3 regions of the Brevibacterium sp. 2SA genome follow, and region 2 is predicted to be linked to each of the others. Evidence: predicted binding sites of a transcription regulator. Region 2 holds the regulator's gene; each other region holds the start of a gene.
What was found. The regulator LexA, encoded in region 2, represses DNA repair genes until DNA is damaged. The targets are predictions, from matches to a motif close to TCGAACANNTGTTCGA.
Positions count from the first base shown of each region.

Region 1: xsc (sulfoacetaldehyde acetyltransferase) is a predicted target of LexA. The motif match lies at 3,372-3,387, and genes of this name have one in related genera.
Region 3: recA (recombinase RecA) is a predicted target of LexA. The motif match lies at 3,738-3,753, and genes of this name have one in related genera.

Region 1 is NZ_SCMW01000002.1:132,496-138,165, forward strand. It holds gene FFS20_RS01765 (cobalt chelatase) at 1-1,334, opposite strand, end outside; gene FFS20_RS01770 (MoxR family ATPase) at 1,336-2,343, opposite strand; gene FFS20_RS01775 (IclR family transcriptional regulator) at 2,417-3,232, opposite strand; gene xsc (sulfoacetaldehyde acetyltransferase) at 3,411-5,231, shown strand; gene FFS20_RS01785 (sodium:solute symporter family protein) at 5,293-5,670, shown strand, end outside.
Region 2 is NZ_SCMW01000014.1:55,114-60,783, reverse strand. It holds gene hflX (GTPase HflX) at 1-753, shown strand, start outside; gene FFS20_RS07605 (ATP-dependent DNA helicase) at 750-2,717, shown strand; gene lexA (transcriptional repressor LexA) at 2,766-3,521, opposite strand; gene FFS20_RS07595 (LysM peptidoglycan-binding domain-containing protein) at 3,765-4,076, shown strand; gene FFS20_RS07590 (histidinol-phosphate transaminase) at 4,086-5,219, shown strand; gene hisB (imidazoleglycerol-phosphate dehydratase HisB) at 5,457-5,670, shown strand, end outside.
Region 3 is NZ_SCMW01000042.1:24,977-30,646, reverse strand. It holds gene FFS20_RS13490 (hypothetical protein) at 1-127, opposite strand, end outside; gene miaB (tRNA (N6-isopentenyl adenosine(37)-C2)-methylthiotransferase MiaB) at 129-1,625, opposite strand; gene FFS20_RS13480 (regulatory protein RecX) at 1,672-2,445, opposite strand; gene recA (recombinase RecA) at 2,509-3,594, opposite strand; gene FFS20_RS13470 (DUF3046 domain-containing protein) at 3,860-4,087, opposite strand; gene FFS20_RS13465 (helix-turn-helix transcriptional regulator) at 4,087-4,416, opposite strand; gene FFS20_RS13460 (CinA family protein) at 4,592-5,116, opposite strand; gene pgsA (CDP-diacylglycerol--glycerol-3-phosphate 3-phosphatidyltransferase) at 5,106-5,670, opposite strand, start outside.

The DNA of each region.
Region 1 (5,670 bases), on a different contig from region 2:
ATCTCATTGAGTCGACCGATGCCTGTCGGCGAACCGGACCTCTGCCAGGACGTCTTCGGTCGTCCGCCGTTCCACGCACCGGTGGTGAAGCCGAGGACTTCGGTGACGACGTCGAGACGATCGAGGGCGGTGACGAGACCATCGAGAAGTGCGGCGATTCCGGCGGCGTGGGGCTTCATCGACCCCGAGCAGTCGAGCAGGAACGCCACCGCAGTGTCCGGCTGACCTGTCGTCGTCACATCCCTGAAGACACGGCGCTCCCCCGGTGAGGTGATGAGACGGGAGAGTCGGCGCGGATCGAGGACGCCGGATTCTCCGTCCTCCAGATCGCAGACCTCGACCGGAGCGGCGACGACGGGCTGGAGTCGACTGATGATCGGCGCCACCGGAGCTCGCCGGTCCTGCGTCTGCTCATCGAGCTGCCGACGCAGATCACGCAGCTGAGCCGGGCGGACGACCTCGGCGATGTGACGCGTGGTGTCGAAGCTCGCGTCCCAGATCGCGTAGCCGCGACCGGCCGTTCCCGGCGACTCCGACGACCCGCCGGGGGCGGCGAAGGGGCTCTCGGAGACATCGAGAACGAGCGAGAACGCCGACGCGGTGACCCCGCGGCGCGGTCGGACGCCCTGGCCCCACTGCTCCTCGTTCTCGGCCATGCGCGCCGCCACGAAGGCGGCGAAGTCGAGTGCGGCGGGAAGGAACGCCGATTGGGACGTCCGAGTCCGTCGCAGGCGGACCAGGAGCCCACCCATGTCGGCGGCGAGATCCGCTCGCGTCGCCTCGACGAGGTCGACGCAGTCCTCGCTGATCGGCTCTCCGGTGAGCGTCGAGCGCGCGACCACCGTGATCGTGAGCAGGAGGATCCCCTGGTGGGTCTCGTGCAGCCGCGAACCGAGGAACTCCCGGCACCACTCGGTGTGGCGCTGCGCGAGATTCTGTCGCACCCCGGGCAGGTCCGCCAGGGCCTCGCACCGGAACTGCTCGAGGACCTCGACGACGAGCCGTTCTGCCGTCGAGTCAGGAAGGGCTGACCTGTGCTCGCCGAGGTCGCTGTGCCGCATCCGCAGCGCCATCGCATCGGCGGCTCCGCGCAGGGACGAGAGGCCGGCATCGGCCACCGAGGGATAGAGATGCGGCGCGTTGAGAGGAAGTCTCCCGTGGGCGCCGATGGGACGGGCGCCCCAGCGGTCGAGGTCGGGGTCTCCCGACAGTGCCCGCATCACACCTGCCAGTGTCCGGTCGATGCGTCGCTGCTCGTCGGCGCTCCGCGAACGGGATCGGGCGGCGTCGTCGCGGTTTCCCGACGCGACTCGCGGTCGGGTCGACGGGTCCACCTCAGTCCACCGACAGCGAGGTCAGCACGGCGGGATCGGTGCCGAAGCCGCGTTGGAGGAATTCGCCGAGCAGGACGTGTTCAGACGGGTCGCAGCGGTTGGCGAAGGAGAACTTGAAGGCGAGTTCGACGTCATTGAAGATCAGCGCATTCTGCGCCCAGGAGATGACGGTGCGCGGAGACATGAGAGCGGAGAGATCCCCGGCGGCGAAGCCCGTGCGGGTCATGTTCGCCACCGAGACCATGGTCTCCGCCGTTTCCCTCCCGAACCGCTCGACGAATCCCGGCACCTGGCCGGTGACGACGTCGAACTCACGCTGCGGCGTCAGATAGTCGAGCTTCGCGACGATGCCCCATCTGTCCAGCTGGGCCTGGTTGAGTCGCTTGACCCCGCTGTAGAGACCGTTGAGGTTGCCCAATCCGACGGTGTTCGCCGTCGCGAAGAGACGGAACTGGGGGTGCGGACGGATGACGCGGTTCTGTTCGGTGAGCGTGAAGAGGCCCTCCCGCTCGAGCAGCCGCTGGATGATGAACATGACCTCGGGCCGGCCTGCGTCGTACTCGTCGAAGATCAGCGCCATCGGTCGGCCGAGGGCGAACGGAACGATTCCGTCTTCGAAGCGGGTGCGCGGATGGCCGTCTTCGATGACGACCTGGTCCTTGCCGACGAGATCGGTGCGGGAGATCTGACCGTCGAGGTTGATCCGCATGACCGGCCAGTTGAGGCGTGCCGCGACCTGCTCGATGTGCGTGGACTTTCCCGTGCCGTGCAGACCCTGGATGAGGACGCGCGAATTGTGGGTGAACCCCGCGAGAATGGCTCTGGTCACCTCCGGGTCGAAGCGGTAGTTCGGATCGATGTCCGGGACGAGGCTGTCCTCGCCGGCCAGCCTCGGCACCTGCAGGTCGCCGTCGAGACCGAAGAGCTGACGTGCGGATTCCCAGGTGGTCGTGGCCGCGGCCGGTGGTGGGTCGGACATGGCGCTGCGCGGATCCGTGGCGGTGTGCATGGTCGGCGCTCCCTTCGTCTGGTGTTCCCCGAAGCGAGAGGCGATCCGCTCCGGCGACGCACTCGTGGTCAGATCAGGCGATCTCGGTGCTGCGGTCGATGTCGTCGATACGGGAGATCTTCTCGGCCGCAGCCTGCACCAGCGGCAGGAGAGCGACGAGATCCTCCTCGGACTTCCGGAGCACCGGAGCCTGAATGGCCACACACTGATTCGACCGCCCCGCTTCCCCGGGGACGAGCACGGCCAGGCACACGAGCCCGTCGAGGTACTCCTGGCGGTCGACGGCGAATCCCTGCTCCCTGATCTCGGTGAGCTCCGCGTCGATGCGGTCCGGATCGGTCATCGTGTGAGGGGTGAAGGCCGGCAGCTGCGAACCGGCCAGCAGACGGCGGCGCTGAGTCTCACCGTACTGGGACATGATCATCTTCCCGCTGGCCGATGCGTGGATCGGCACTCGGGCTCCCGCTTCGAGGTGGACCCGCAGGGGATGCTGCGTCTCGACACGATCGAGATAGATGACGTCGCTGCCCGCGACCGTCGTGAGATTGCAGCTCTCCTCGACATCCTCGGCGAGCTGAGCCAGGATCGCACGACGAGCCCCGTGCCGAGTGTCGTTGAGCAGAATGTCCTCGGCCATCCGCCGCAGTCGCGCACCCGTTCCGTAATGGCGGCCGTCGCTGTGCCGCGTGATGAGACCGGCGCTCTCGAGCTGCTGAAGCATTCGGTGAAGCGTGGGCTTGGGCAGTCCGGTCTGCACGACGAGGGACTGCAGGGTGAAGATCTCGTCGCGCGTCGAGATCAGCTCAAGCAGCGAGATGAGGCGCAGCGCCGGCGTCTCCCCGACGAGCGAGAGTTCGGTGCCGAGGCCCGGTTCCGCAAGATTGTCCATGAGCACGCCCTCCTTGGTGTCTCGGAAAATCATACCAAACGGATTAATAACCGGAACACGTATTGACGCGGTCGCCCGCCTCCGCCTAGTGTTCTAGGTGTTCAACTTTTTTAGCTGAATTGAACGAATAAACGAGACCTCAAAGATGTGGTCTTCCCAACCTCAAGGAGGAGTTGGCATGACAGAACTCGCTGATCGGACTGAGGTCGAAGCACCCGAACAAGCTCCGAAACCGCAGAAGATCACCTCCTCGGAGGCATTCGTCGAAACCATGGTGGCCAACGGCGTCACCGATGTGTTCGGCATCATGGGATCGGCGTTCATGGACGCGATGGACATCTTCGCGCCGGCCGGCATCGACTTCGTTCCGGTCGTCCACGAACAGGGTGCAGCCCATATGGCCGACGGTTACGCTCGCGCATCCGGCCGTCACGGAGTGGTCATCGGGCAGAACGGCCCGGGCATCTCGAACTGCGTGACTGCGATTGCGGCGGCCTTCTGGGCGCACTCCCCGGTCGTCATCGTCACTCCCGAAGCCGGGACGAACTCGATCGGGCTCGGTGGATTCCAGGAGGCCAACCAGCTGCCGATGTTCCAGGAGTTCACGAAGTACCAGGGCCACGTGACGAACCCTGCTCGCATGGCCGAGTTCACCGCCCGCTGCTTCGATCGGGCCCAGTCGGAGATCGGGCCCACGCAGCTCAACATTCCCCGCGACTACTTCTACGGCGAGGCGACCCCCGACATCCCGCAGCCCCAGCGCATCGATCGCGGTGCAGGCGGCGAAAAGAGCCTCAACGATGCCGCAGAACTGCTGGCCCGGGCGAAGAACCCGGTGATCATCTCCGGAGGCGGAGTCGTGATGGCCGACGGAGTCGAGGAGTGCATCGCCCTGGCCGAGCGCCTCGGCGCCCCCGTGGTCAACAGCTACCAGCACAACGATTCGTTCCCCGCCAGCCATCCGCTGTGGGCAGGCCCTCTGGGGTACCAGGGGTCGAAGGCGGGAATGACCCTGCTCAATCAGGCCGATGTCGTCCTCGCACTCGGCACCCGCCTCGGCCCGTTCGGCACGCTCCCGCAGTACCAGTTCGAGTACTGGCCCACGGATGCGAAGATCATCCAGGTCGATGCCGACCACAAGATGCTCGGGCTGGTGAAGAAGATCGACGTCGGCATCTGCGGCGATGCCAAGGCAGTGGCCACAGAGCTGCTCGCACGCCTCAACGACAAAACGGTCGTCAGCGACGCCACCAAGGACGAACGGGCGAATCTCATCCGTGCGGAGAAGGAGGCCTGGGAGGCCGAGCTCGACTCCTGGACACACGAGAAGGACGAGTTCTCCCTCGATGTCATCGACGAAGCAGAGAAGGAGGAGGGCAACTGGCTCCATCCGCGTCAGGTTCTGCGTGAACTCGAGAAGGCGATGCCCGCCGACGTCATGGTCTCCACGGACATCGGCAACATCAATTCGGTGGCGCACAGCTACCTGCGGTTCGAGCGACCGCGCAGCTTCTTCGCCCCGATGAGCTTCGGCAACTGCGGCTATGCGCTGCCGACGATCATCGGCGCGAAGCGGGCCGCTCCGGAGCGCCCGGCCATCGCGTATGCCGGTGACGGCGCATGGGCGATGAGCATGGTCGAAGTCCTCACTGCCGTCCGCCATGACATCCCCGTCACTGCAGTCGTCTTCCGCAACCGCCAGTGGGGTGCGGAGAAGAAGAACCAGGTCGAGTTCTACGGTCGCCGCTTCATCGCCGGCGAGCTCGACAACGGGGAGAGCTTCGCGGCGATGGCCGAGAGCATGGGCGCCGATGGGATCGTCGTCGACAGGCTCGAGGACGTCGGCCCTGCGCTGCAGCGAGCCGTCGATGCGCAGATGAACGAGGGCAGGACCACGGTCATCGAGATCATGTGCACGAAGGAGCTCGGCGATCCGTTCCGGCGCGACGCACTGCGGATGCCGGTCCGCACACTCGACAAGTACAAGGACTACGTCTGAGGATGAGGACCAGGGGCGCGCGGCAGCAGGCCGTGCGCCCCTTCGCCGTAGGGAGACTCCATTGAATTGGTACATCGTCTGGATACTCGCGTTCCTCGCCCTGCTCTTCGCCGTCAGCCTCCGCTCGTCGAAGACCGTCAAGACGGCCGACAACTACGTCATGGGCGATTTCAGTCTCGGCTTCTTCCCCATCTGCGGATCGGTGATCGCCACCGTCACCGGTTCCGCGGCCCTCATCGGCGCCGCCGGCAAGGGGTTCACCCTCGGTGTCTCCTACCTCATCACCAGCCTCGCCTTCGTCGGCTTCACCATCGCCACCGTCATCGTCCTCGGCCCGACGATCCGCAGGCTCCGGCTCTATACGCTGCCGGAGCTCTTCGCCCGCAGGTTCGGCAAAGCCGCAGCCCTCATCCCTGCCCTCATCACCGGACTGCTCTAC
Region 2 (5,670 bases):
CTGCGCCGAGAGATCGCCGGCATGGCCCCGGCCCGGGACACCAAGCGGAAGAACCGCAACCGCAACCACATCCCGTCGGTGGCGATCGTCGGGTACACGAACGCGGGCAAGTCCTCCCTGCTCAACCGGCTCACCGACGCCGAGGTGATGGTCCAGAATGCGCTGTTCGCGACCCTCGACCCGACCGTCCGGCAGTCGCGGACGGCCGAGGGCATCACTTTCACGTACACCGACACCGTCGGCTTCGTCCGCAACCTGCCCCACCAGCTCGTCGAGGCGTTCCGCTCGACGCTCGAGGAGGCGGCCGACTCCGATCTGCTCCTCCACGTCGTCGACGCCTCGCACCCGGACCCGCACGGGCAGATCCACGCGGTGCGCGAGGTCCTCGGCGACGTCGAGACCGGTGACATCCCCGAACTCCTCGTCTTCAACAAGGTCGACCTCGCCGACGAGAACGTCGTCACCGCCCTGCGCGCCGAATACCCCGGAGCGCGGTTCGTCTCCGCGGCGACGGGGGAGGGCATCGCCGAACTCGTCGAGACGATCGAGGAGAAGCTGCCCTCGCCGAACATCGAGATCACCGTCCTCATCCCGTATGAGCGCGGCGACCTCGTGTCGAAGATCTACGCGCTCGGCACCGTCGAGCACGAGGAGCACGGCGCCGGCGGCACGGGCATGCAGGCGAAGGTCCCGGCCGAACTCGCCGCCGAACTCGAGGAGTTCCGCAGGCCCGACCTGGTCATCGGCGAGTGAGCACGGTCTCCGATCTGCTCCAGACCGCGGTCGGGGCGATCGGCGGAGCGCCCCGTGAGGGGCAGACCGAGATGGCCGAGGCGGTCACCTCGTCGCTCGACAAGAACATCCACCTCCTCGTCCAGGCGGGCACGGGCACCGGCAAATCGCTGGCCTACCTCGTGCCCGCCGCTGAGTACGCCAGCCGCACCGGCGGGACGGTCGTCGTCTCGACGGCGACGCTGGCGCTGCAGACGCAGATCATCCACCGGGACCTGCCGCGCCTGTTCAAGGCGCTGAAGAAGACGCTCGACCCGCTGCCGAAGGCCGCGCTGCTCAAAGGGCGGCGCAACTATGTGTGCAAGCACAAACTCGACGGCGGCTACCCCGACGAGGACGAGGGCATGCTCTTCGACCTCGGCGCCGATGCCGCCGCCGGTCGCAAGCCCGCCGACCGGTCCGGCCTCGGTGAGGAGATCCAGCGGATCCGGACGTGGGAGAAGACGACGGACACCGGCGACCGGGATGATCTGCTGCCCGGCGTCAGCGACAAGGCGTGGGCGCAGGTGTCGGTCAACGCGTTCGACTGCCTCGGGTCGAACTGCCCGCTCTTCACCGAGTGCTACGCCGAACAGGCGCGGACCGCGGCCTCGGAGGCCGACATCATCGTGACGAACCACGCGCTGCTCGCGATCGACGCGTTCGGGGAGAACTCCGTGCTGCCCGAACACGACGTCATCATCATCGACGAGGCCCACGAGCTCAAGGACCGCGTGACGAACGCCCTGTCCGGCCAGATCAACACGGGAATGCTGTCGGCGGCCACCTCGGCGGTGCGGAAGAACACGGCGGTCGAGGACGGGGTCGTCGCGATGCTCGACACCGCCTCGGCGGCCTTCGAACGCGCCACCGCCGGTGTCCAGGAGGGGCTCATGCTCTTCGTCGGCGAGCCGCTGGCACTAGCCCTCACGCAGATCCGCGACTCCGCCCGGCAGATCATCAACGACATCGGCGGACGCGGAGAGGACGCCGATGCAGGGCGGCAGATGGCCAAGGCCCGGTGCCAGGAGATCTTCGAACTCGCCGAGCGCTTCTGCGACCCCGGCAAGAACGACGTCGTGTGGCTGAGCCGCAGCACCTTCCGCGAACGCGAGACGACCAACCTCGTCGTCGCCCCGCTGAGCGTGGCCGGGACGATGCGCAACGGCATCTTCGAGGACTCCACCGTCGTCGCGACCTCGGCGACGCTCGCCCTCGGAGGGAACTTCGACGCCGTGGCCGCCTCGCTCGGTCTCTTAGGACCGGACGCGCCGAGGTGGGACGGCCTCGACGTCGGCTCACCCTTCGACTACGGCCGCCAGGGGATCATCTACGTCGCGTCTCACCTGCCCAAACCCGGTCGCAGCGGGCTGAGCGAGGAAGCGCTGGCCGAACTCGAAGCGCTCGTCACCGCATCCCGTGGCGGGGCGCTCGGGCTCTTCTCCTCGAAGGCGGCAGCGAATGCCGCCGCCGAGCACCTGCGCGCCAAGGTCGACGTCCCGATCCTTCTCCAGGGGGAGGACGGTCTGCCGTCACTCGTCTCCCGCTTCGCCGCCGACGATGAGGCGTGCCTGTTCGGGACGATGTCACTGTGGCAGGGCGTCGACGTGCCGGGGAGGACGAACCGGCTCGTCATCATCGACCGGATTCCGTTCCCGCGGCCGGACGATCCGCTCATGCAGGCGCGGGCCCGCGACGCCGACAAGCGCGGTGTCAACGGGTTCATGGCGGTGAGCGCGACGCATGCCGCACTGCGTCTGGCCCAGGGAGCCGGACGCCTCATCCGGTCGACGGCGGACAAGGGCGTGGTCGCGGTGCTCGACTCGCGGCTGCGCTCGGCTCGGTACGCCGGCTACCTCGTCAACTCGATGCCGCAGATGTGGCCGACGACGGACTCACAGCTCGTCCGCACGGCCCTCGGCCGCCTCGCCGACGCGAAGGAGTAGTCCGGGGCGCTCGGCGTCGCCGCGCAGGCTGTGCCCGCGCGGCACCTTTCAGAGGCGGCGGATGACGGCGACGACGAGCCCCATGATCTGCGCGTACGTGCCGTCGATGGGGTCGTAGTCCTTGTTCTGCGGGAGCAGCCACTGGCGCCCGGCCTTGCGCTTGAGCGTCTTCACCGTCGCCTCACCATCGAGGAGGGCGGCGACGATCTGACCGTTGTCGGCGGTGTGCTGCTTGCGCACGACGACCCAGTCGTCGTGGCAGATGGCGGCCTCGATCATCGAATCGCCGACGACCTTGAGGAGGAACATCTCACCGGAGCCGACGACCTGCGTCGGCAGGGAGAAGACGTCGTCGACCTCCTGCTCGGCGAGGATCGGGCCACCGGCGGCGATGCGGCCGACGACGGGGACCTGGACGGTGTTGTTCGCGAGCTCCTCGTACTTCGCCCGCTCCGCCTCCTCTTCTTCGAAGGGATTGACGACCTCGATCGCCCGCGGGCGTTTGGGATCGCGACGGACATAGCCGAGCCGCTCGAGCTGCGAGAGCTGATGCGCGACGCTCGAGAGCGACGCGAGACCCGCGGCCTCACCGATCTCGCGCATGCTCGGCGGGTAGCCGTTGGTGACGACGGCGCGTTCGATCGTCTCGAGGACGAGCCGCTGCCGGGGGGAGAGTCGGAAGTCGCCGGCTCCGGTCGGCCCGTCGGGGATCTCGACCTCGTCCTCTTCGCTGCGCGCAGCCGCGATCTCGCTGGCCACATCCTCGTTGCGCGGCCTTCCTCTGCCTCGTTTGCTCTGCACCATTGCCTCTTCCCCTTCGTTCTAATCCCACCGGTCGAAGCGCTTCGAGAGATCTCGTGTCAGTGCCGCCTGGGATGGTTGTTCGAGATCGATCAACAACGCTGGTTCTCGCTCATTGTCTCATAAATGTTCGAGGTGGACTGGACATTTGTTCGATTGGCATGTTGAATAGAACAGACGTTCTACTCATTGCGGGTGGAATCGTACGAAGAAAGAGGTAAAGCGATGTCTGAGAAGAATCACGAAATGCGTCTGACCGTCCGCGGCCGCCGCGCCGTGCGCCTGCTCCGGACTGCCCTGTGCGCTCTCGCCATCATCGGCGGCACGCTCTTCATCTCCACCCAGACGTTCACCGCCGAGGCGGTCGCTGAGGGAGAAGTCGTCGGAGTCGCCGCTGACGCCGTCGTCGTCGGCGAGGGCGAGTCGCTGTGGACCGTGGCCTCGAACCTCGGCCTCGACCGCGACACCCGTGAGGTCGTCGCCGACATCGTCGAGCTCAACCACCTCGACAGCCCCGTCGTCCACCCCGGCCAGAGCCTCAACGTTCCCCAGCGCTAAAATCGGTGTGTGGGAAACATCGACTCTCTGCCGGTCCGGTCCGACCTCGTCGGTCAGCAGCCCTACGGCGCTCCGCACCTCAACGTTCCGGTACAGCTCAACGTCAATGAGAACGCCTATCCGATCCCCGAGGTCGTCACCGAGGCGATGCGCCGGGCCGTCGACGGCCACCTCGCCGGACTCAACCGCTACCCCGACCGGGAATTCACGGCGTTGCGTGAACACCTCGTCACCTATCTCGACGGCGTCAACGAGCGGGCGGGCGGCTCGGTCGACCTCCTCCCGGAGATGATCTGGGCGGGCAACGGCTCGAACGAGGTCCTCTCCCACATCGTCCAGGCCTTCGGCGGCCCCGGACGCACCGCACTCGGCTTCACCCCGAGCTATTCGATGCACCCGCTCATCACGACCGGCACCGGCGCGACCTGGGTGGCGGCCTCCCGGGACGAGAAATTCGAACTCGACGCCGCAACCGTGGCCGCCGAGGTGGCCCGCGTCGATCCCGACATCGTCTTCCTCTGCACCCCGAACAATCCGACCGGCACCTCGATCGGCCTCGACGTCATCGCCGCCGCCTACGAGAACTGCCGTGGAATCGTCATCGTCGACGAGGCGTACGCCGAGTTCTCCCGTCCCGCCCTGCCCTCGGCGATGACCCTGCTTCAGGGCCGACCGCGCCTCGTCGTCTCCCGGACGATGAGCAAGGCCTTCGCGTGCGCCGGACTGCGGCTCGGCTACGCGATCGCGGCCCCCGAACTCATCGACGCCCTCCGCCTCGTCCGGCTGCCGTACCACCTCTCCGACATCACCCAGGTGCTCGCGTGCACGGCCCTCGACCACGCCGACCTCCTGCTCGGCAACGTCGACCGGCTCATCGACTCGCGCACGGCGATCGCCGACCGCCTCGCCGCCCTCGGCTTCACCGTCTACCCGAGCGATTCGAACTTCGTCCTCTTCGGCAACATCGCCTCACCGGCCGACCTGTGGCAGAAGCTCCTCGATCGCGGGATCCTCATCCGCGACATCGGCATTCCGCATCATGCCCGCGTCAACGCCGGCACGGAAGCCGAGACGACGGCGTTCCTCGCGGCCCTCGACGACATCGTCGCGACCGACCCGGACACTCTGCTCAGCGCTCGCTGAGCCCGACCGCCGTCGCGACCCGAACCACCGCCCTGGTGCGCCGAACCACCGCCTCGGCGACTGCGACGCTCCACCACCTCGGTTCCACCGCCTCGGCGAGACCATCACACAACCGCCTCAGCGAGACCGTCGATGTCCAGGTGCGAGACCCCTGTGCAGGATGCGGACCGGGACTGAGACAATAGAGGTCGGCGCGTGAGTGCGCCGGCTGATGACCAGAGCGAAGAAAGGCTCACTATGCGGAAGGCCCAACGCGACCGATCGACCTCCGAGTCGACCGTGTCCGTCGCCCTCGACCTCGACGGCACCGGCAGAGCGGACATCTCGACGACCGTGCCGTTCTTCGACCATATGCTCACCGCACTGGCGAAGCATTCGCTCATCGACTTCGACATCACCTCCTCCGGCGACACCGACATCGACGTGCATCACACCGTCGAGGACACCGCGA
Region 3 (5,670 bases), on a different contig from region 2:
CCCACGCCGAGGAGGCCGCCAGGACGTCGTGGATCGCTGCGCGGGCTGCCGTGGAGTCTCGGGGTTCGGTGCGGTCGATGTGCGACAGCAGCACGGGAGTGGCCGGGATGAGCGCGAGGCGTCGCATCTCAGCTGCGCGGGCGGATCGTCGGCATTCCGAGCACGGTGGCACCGCCGGGGGTGACGCCTGCGGTCGGGGTGCCGCAGCTGTCGGCCTGTGCGCGATCATAGGCGTCGCCGGCCCGTGACGGCCGCACGCTGACGGCGGAGTCGGCGAGGAGAAAGTAGGGTTTCGCGTCGGTGACCGTCGCTGTGACGAAGTCTCCGGGGCGCGGCAGCGTGACTCCGGCCGGCGGGGCGACGTGGACGAGCCGGTTGTCGGCGGCGCGTCCGCTCAGGCGCGGGGAGTCGGCGTTCGGCAGGCTCGTGACGAGGACCTCGACTTCGGTGCCGATGAGCCCCCGGTTCTCCTCCCACGCGATCTCGTCCTGGAGGGCGATGAGGCGTTCGAACCGCTCCTGGACGATCTCCTTGGGCAGCTGGTCGGGCATCGTGGCCGCGGGTGTGCCGGGACGGATCGAGTACTGGAAGGTGAAGGCCTGGGAGAACCGGGCACGGCGGACGATGTCCATCGTGCCGGCGAAGTCCTCCTCGGTCTCCCCGGGGAAGCCGACGATGATGTCGGTGGTGATCGCGGCGTGCGGGATCCGCTCGCGCACCGTGTCGAGGATGCGCATGAAGCGGCTCGTCCGGTACGACCGGCGCATCGCCTTGAGAATCCGGTCGGAACCCGACTGCAGGGGCATGTGCAGCTGCGGCATGACGGTCGGGGTCTCGGCCATCGCGTCGATGACATCGTCGGAGAAGGCCGCGGGGTGCGGGCTCGTGAAGCGCACGCGTTCGATGCCCTCGACATTGCCGACAGCGCGCAGGAGCTTGGCGAACGCGCCCTTGTCACGGAACTCGGCACCGTAGGAGTTGACGTTCTGCCCGAGCAGGGTGACTTCGACGACGCCGTCGGCGACGAGGGCTTCGACCTCGGCGAGGATGTCGCCGGGACGGCGGTCCTTCTCCTTGCCGCGGAGGCTGGGGACGATGCAGAACGTGCACGTGTTGTTGCAGCCGACGGAAATCGACACCCACCCGGAGTGCTGGGATTCGCGGCGGCTGGGCAGGGTCGAGGGGAAGACGTCGAGGCTTTCGAGGATCTCGACCTGGGCTTCGTCGTTGTGCCGGGCGCGTTCGAGGAGCGCGGGCAGCGAACCCATGTTGTGGGTGCCGAAGACGACGTCGACCCAGGGGGCCTTCCTGACGATCGTGTCGCGGTCCTTCTGGGCCATGCAGCCGCCGACGGCGATCTGCAGACCGGGGTGGTTCTTCTTGACCTTCGCGAGTCGACCGAGGTTGCCGTAGAGGCGGTTGTCGGCGTTCTCGCGCACCGCGCACGTGTTGAAGACGACGACATCGGCCTGGGCGTCGGCGTCGGCGCGCACGTATCCGGCGTCGTCGAGGAGGCCGGAGAGGCGTTCGGAATCGTGGACGTTCATCTGGCAGCCGTAGGTCTTGACCTCGTAGCTGCGCGCGTGCGCGTCGGTGGTGTGCGGGGCGTCGATGAGTTCAGTCATGGCCCCACCATTCTACCGCCGCACCTGTGCCTCCGCTGTCGTCGACTCAGCCCTCGGCGAGCACCTCACGGGTGACCTTGAGGCAGATCGTCGAGGAGAAGCCGCGGCGGGCGAGCATCCCGAGGATCCGGCGTTCGCGCACTTCGTGGTCGAGGCCGCGGGTCGATCGCGCCTTCTTCTCGGCGACATCGCGGGCGAGACTCTCCTCACCCTCGGCACCGCCGTCGACCTCGTCGACGACACCAGCGATCGTGTCCTCGTCGATGCCCTTCCTGCTCAGCTGCCGGCGCAGGGCCGACCGGGAGAGCTTCTTTCCCTCACGCTGGGCCTTCGCGAAGCGCCGAGCGAACTCGGTGTCGTCGAGGAGGTTGGAGCCTTCGAGCTTGGTGATGAGCCGGTCGATCGCCGACGGGTCGAAGTCGCGTTTCGCGAGCTTCTCACGCAGTTCGGTGCTCGAGTGGTCGCGCATCGCGAGCATGTTGAGCGCCGTCTTCTTCGCCTTCGCATAGGCCTCGGCGAACTCCGGGGAGTCCCCGGTAACGGGAACGAGGGAGGAAGCGTCGGTCCGCGCGGGCTTCTCCCCTGTGTCAACGGCGACGTCACCCGCTTGCACGGCGACATCGTCGCCCGCTGCAGCGACCTCATCGCTCGTCGGGGTGGCGACGTCGCCCGGCTCGGCGAGCCCGGCGAAGAACCCCGACTCCCCCTGCGCGTGACGGCGTTCGAGGTCGGACATCGCCGCGCGCAGGTCGCTGAGTTGGGCGGGTTCGGTCCCGGGTCCGTCGGGACGGCGAGCAGCGGAAGTGCGCTCTTCAGTCATGGGTCTCCCCCAGTCATGAGGTCATGCCGACTCCGCGCGCGGGTTGCGCGGGCCGGCACACGGTCACGAGATCTCGACGTCGTCGGTCTCCTCGGCGGCAGCGGACTCGGTGGCCTCGTCCTCGACCTTGATGAGACCCATCTTGTGCTTGATCTTCAGCTCGATCTCCTCGGCGAGGCCGGGGTTGTCGCGGAGGAAGTTGCGGACGTTCTCCTTGCCCTGACCCAGCTGGTCGCCGTCGTAGGTGAACCACGAACCGGACTTGCGGATGATCCCGTTGTCGACACCCATGTCGATGAGGCTGCCTTCGCGGGAGATGCCGTGGCCGTAGAGGATGTCGAACTCGGCCTGCTTGAACGGCGGGGCGACCTTGTTCTTGACGATCTTCGCCCGCGTCCGGTTGCCGATCGCGTCCTGTCCCTCTTTGAGGGTCTCGATGCGGCGGACGTCGATGCGCACGGAGGCGTAGAACTTCAGCGCCTTGCCGCCCGAGGTCGTCTCCGGGGAGCCGAAGAAGACGCCGACCTTCTCACGGAGCTGGTTGATGAAGATCGCCGTGGTCTTCGACTGGGCGAGGGCACCGGTGATCTTGCGCAGCGCCTGCGACATCAGGCGGGCCTGGAGGCCGACGTGGCTGTCGCCCATCTCGCCTTCGATCTCGGCCTTCGGCACGAGGGCGGCGACGGAGTCGATGACGATGATGTCGAGCGCGCCGGAGCGGATGAGCATGTCGGCGATCTCGAGCGCCTGCTCACCGGTGTCGGGCTGGGAGACGAGGAGCTGATCGGTGTCGACGCCGAGCTTCTTCGCGTACTCGGGGTCGAGCGCGTGCTCCGCGTCGATGAACGCGGCGATGCCGCCGGCCTTCTGGGCGTTCGCCACCGCGTGGAGGGCGACCGTCGTCTTGCCGGAGGACTCCGGTCCGTAGATCTCGACGACGCGGCCGCGCGGGAGACCGCCGATGCCGAGCGCGATGTCGAGGGCGACCGAGCCGGTCGGGATCGACTCGATGGGCTCCCGGACGCCCTCGCCGAGGCGCATGATCGCGCCCTTGCCGTAGTTGCGGTCGATCTGGCCGAGTGCGGCGTCGAGTGCCTTGGACTTGTCGCCGCCGGTGGGGATCTGCAGGTTCTTGGGTGTACGCGCCATGACCTCTCCTAAAGTGTTCGCAAACTGTGAGACCAAGGCTAGAAGATGGCACTGACATGACGACAGGGAAGCGATCTCCCCTGTGGACAACCGGCCACTCGTGGTCACAGGTCCCGTGATTCGCTCACCATCATAGCCGATATAAGAACATGTGTTCGAAATGTCGCGGCGTGTCGTTCGAAGATTGTCGGCACGCCGGCGAGCCGGTCGCACCAGCCGACACCGCCGCCCAGCTCAGCGGGTCAGAACCTCCCGACCCGGCAGCTCAGAACGGCCGGGACCGCGGCTTCTCCTTGCCGAGGCGCCGTGATTCGGGCACCCCCATCGAATCGCACACGGCGATCCAGATGTCACGGGGTTCGATGCCCTGGCGGAAGGCCTCGGCGGCGGTCACCGAACCGAGGCTGCTGAGGGTGAGGTCGGTGTGGAGGGATGCGGCACGCGCCTCCCCGAACTCCTCGTTCATGAGGGTCCAGTAGAGCGTGTGGCGCATTACGGCTTGGCGGCCAGCCGCGGGGTCGGGTAACCGCCCGGGTGGCCGAGGATCTTGTCCGAGAGCTCCTGCGGGATGGTGTCGGGAATCGCGACGCCCTCTTCGAGGGCGAAGCGGTCCGAGACCTCGCTGAGCAGAGCCGAGACCGGCAGCTCAAGGGCTTCGCAGATCGCGGAGAGCAGCTCCGAGGAGGCTTCCTTCTGTCCGCGTTCGATCTCGCTGAGGTAGCCGAGCGACACGCTCGCTCCCGTGGAGACATCGCGCAGCGTCCGTCCTTGACGGCGGCGAGCGGAACGCAGTGCGTCGCCGATTTCAACTCTCAGTAACATTGTGCGTCCCTCCCTTTGATCGCGCGATCGTGGATTCAACTTTACAGCCCGGTCGCGCGGGGGCGCCAACCTGAGCGGGTGAGATGGGGGTATTGCCAGTCCTTTCGGAGAAACCGGCGCGGTGGCATGTCTGTGCGTATGTCATCTTGAACTCTCAACCATCGCACAAGGGAAGTTATTCCGCAGCGCTGTCCGTGCTCGGGTCGGGTCCGAACGCGAGCTTCGCGACGAACTCGCCGAGGCGCTCGACCATGGCCGCGACCGTGGCCGACCGGATCGCCTCCCGATCCCCGGTGAAGTGGTGTTCGACGACGTGGGCGCGCGAGCCGAAGGCGATCGCCGTGTAGACGAGGCCGACCTCCTTGCCGTCCTGCGGGTCCGGTCCGGCGACCCCCGTGCAGGAGACGCCGATGTCGGCGACGCAGGCGCGGGCGGCCCCGACGGCCATCTGCGCGGCGACGACCTCATCGACGGGACCGGTCTCCTCGAGGCGGTCGGCGTCGACGCCGGCGAGGCTCGCCTTGAGGTCGGTCGCATAGGTGACGAGACCGCCGCGGACGACCGCGGACGCGCCGGGGACGTCGACGAGGGTGGAGACGAAGCGACCGGCGGTCAGGGATTCCGCCGAGGCGACCGAGAGTCCCAGCTGCGCGCAGGTCGCAATGATCTCCCGGGACTCCGTGAGCAGGTCACCGGCCATCGCCGGTCCGCGGTCCCTCGGAGTCCTCGGTCCCGTCCGGTCGCGCCCCGGGTCCGCCGGCCTCGTCGTGACCGGGCTGCCGGACCGAGCCGTCCGCGGACGTCCCGTCGGACGGGGAACGATCGGTCGCCTCGGCGCCGGAATGCGCGGTGCGGGCCAACCGGGCCGCCTGGATGCAGTAGTCGATGCCGGTGACGATCGTGACGACGATCGCGGCGGCCATGACGACCCACGCGACGACGATGAGGACCATCGCCACGGGCACGGGGACGATGAACGCGAGCGGCTTGAGCAGGAGGAACAGTCCGATCGCGACGGTCTGGAGGACGGTCTTGAGCTTGCCGCCCTTGGACGCGGGCATGACGGCGATGCGGATCATGAAGAAGCGCAGCACGGTGATGCCGAGTTCGCGCACGAGGATGATGACCGGCACCCACCACGGCAGCTCGCCGACGAGCGCGAGCCCGATGAGGGCCGCGGCCATGAGCGATTTGTCGGCGATGGGGTCGGCGATCTTGCCGAAGTTCGTGATGAGGTTGTACTTGCGGGCGAGG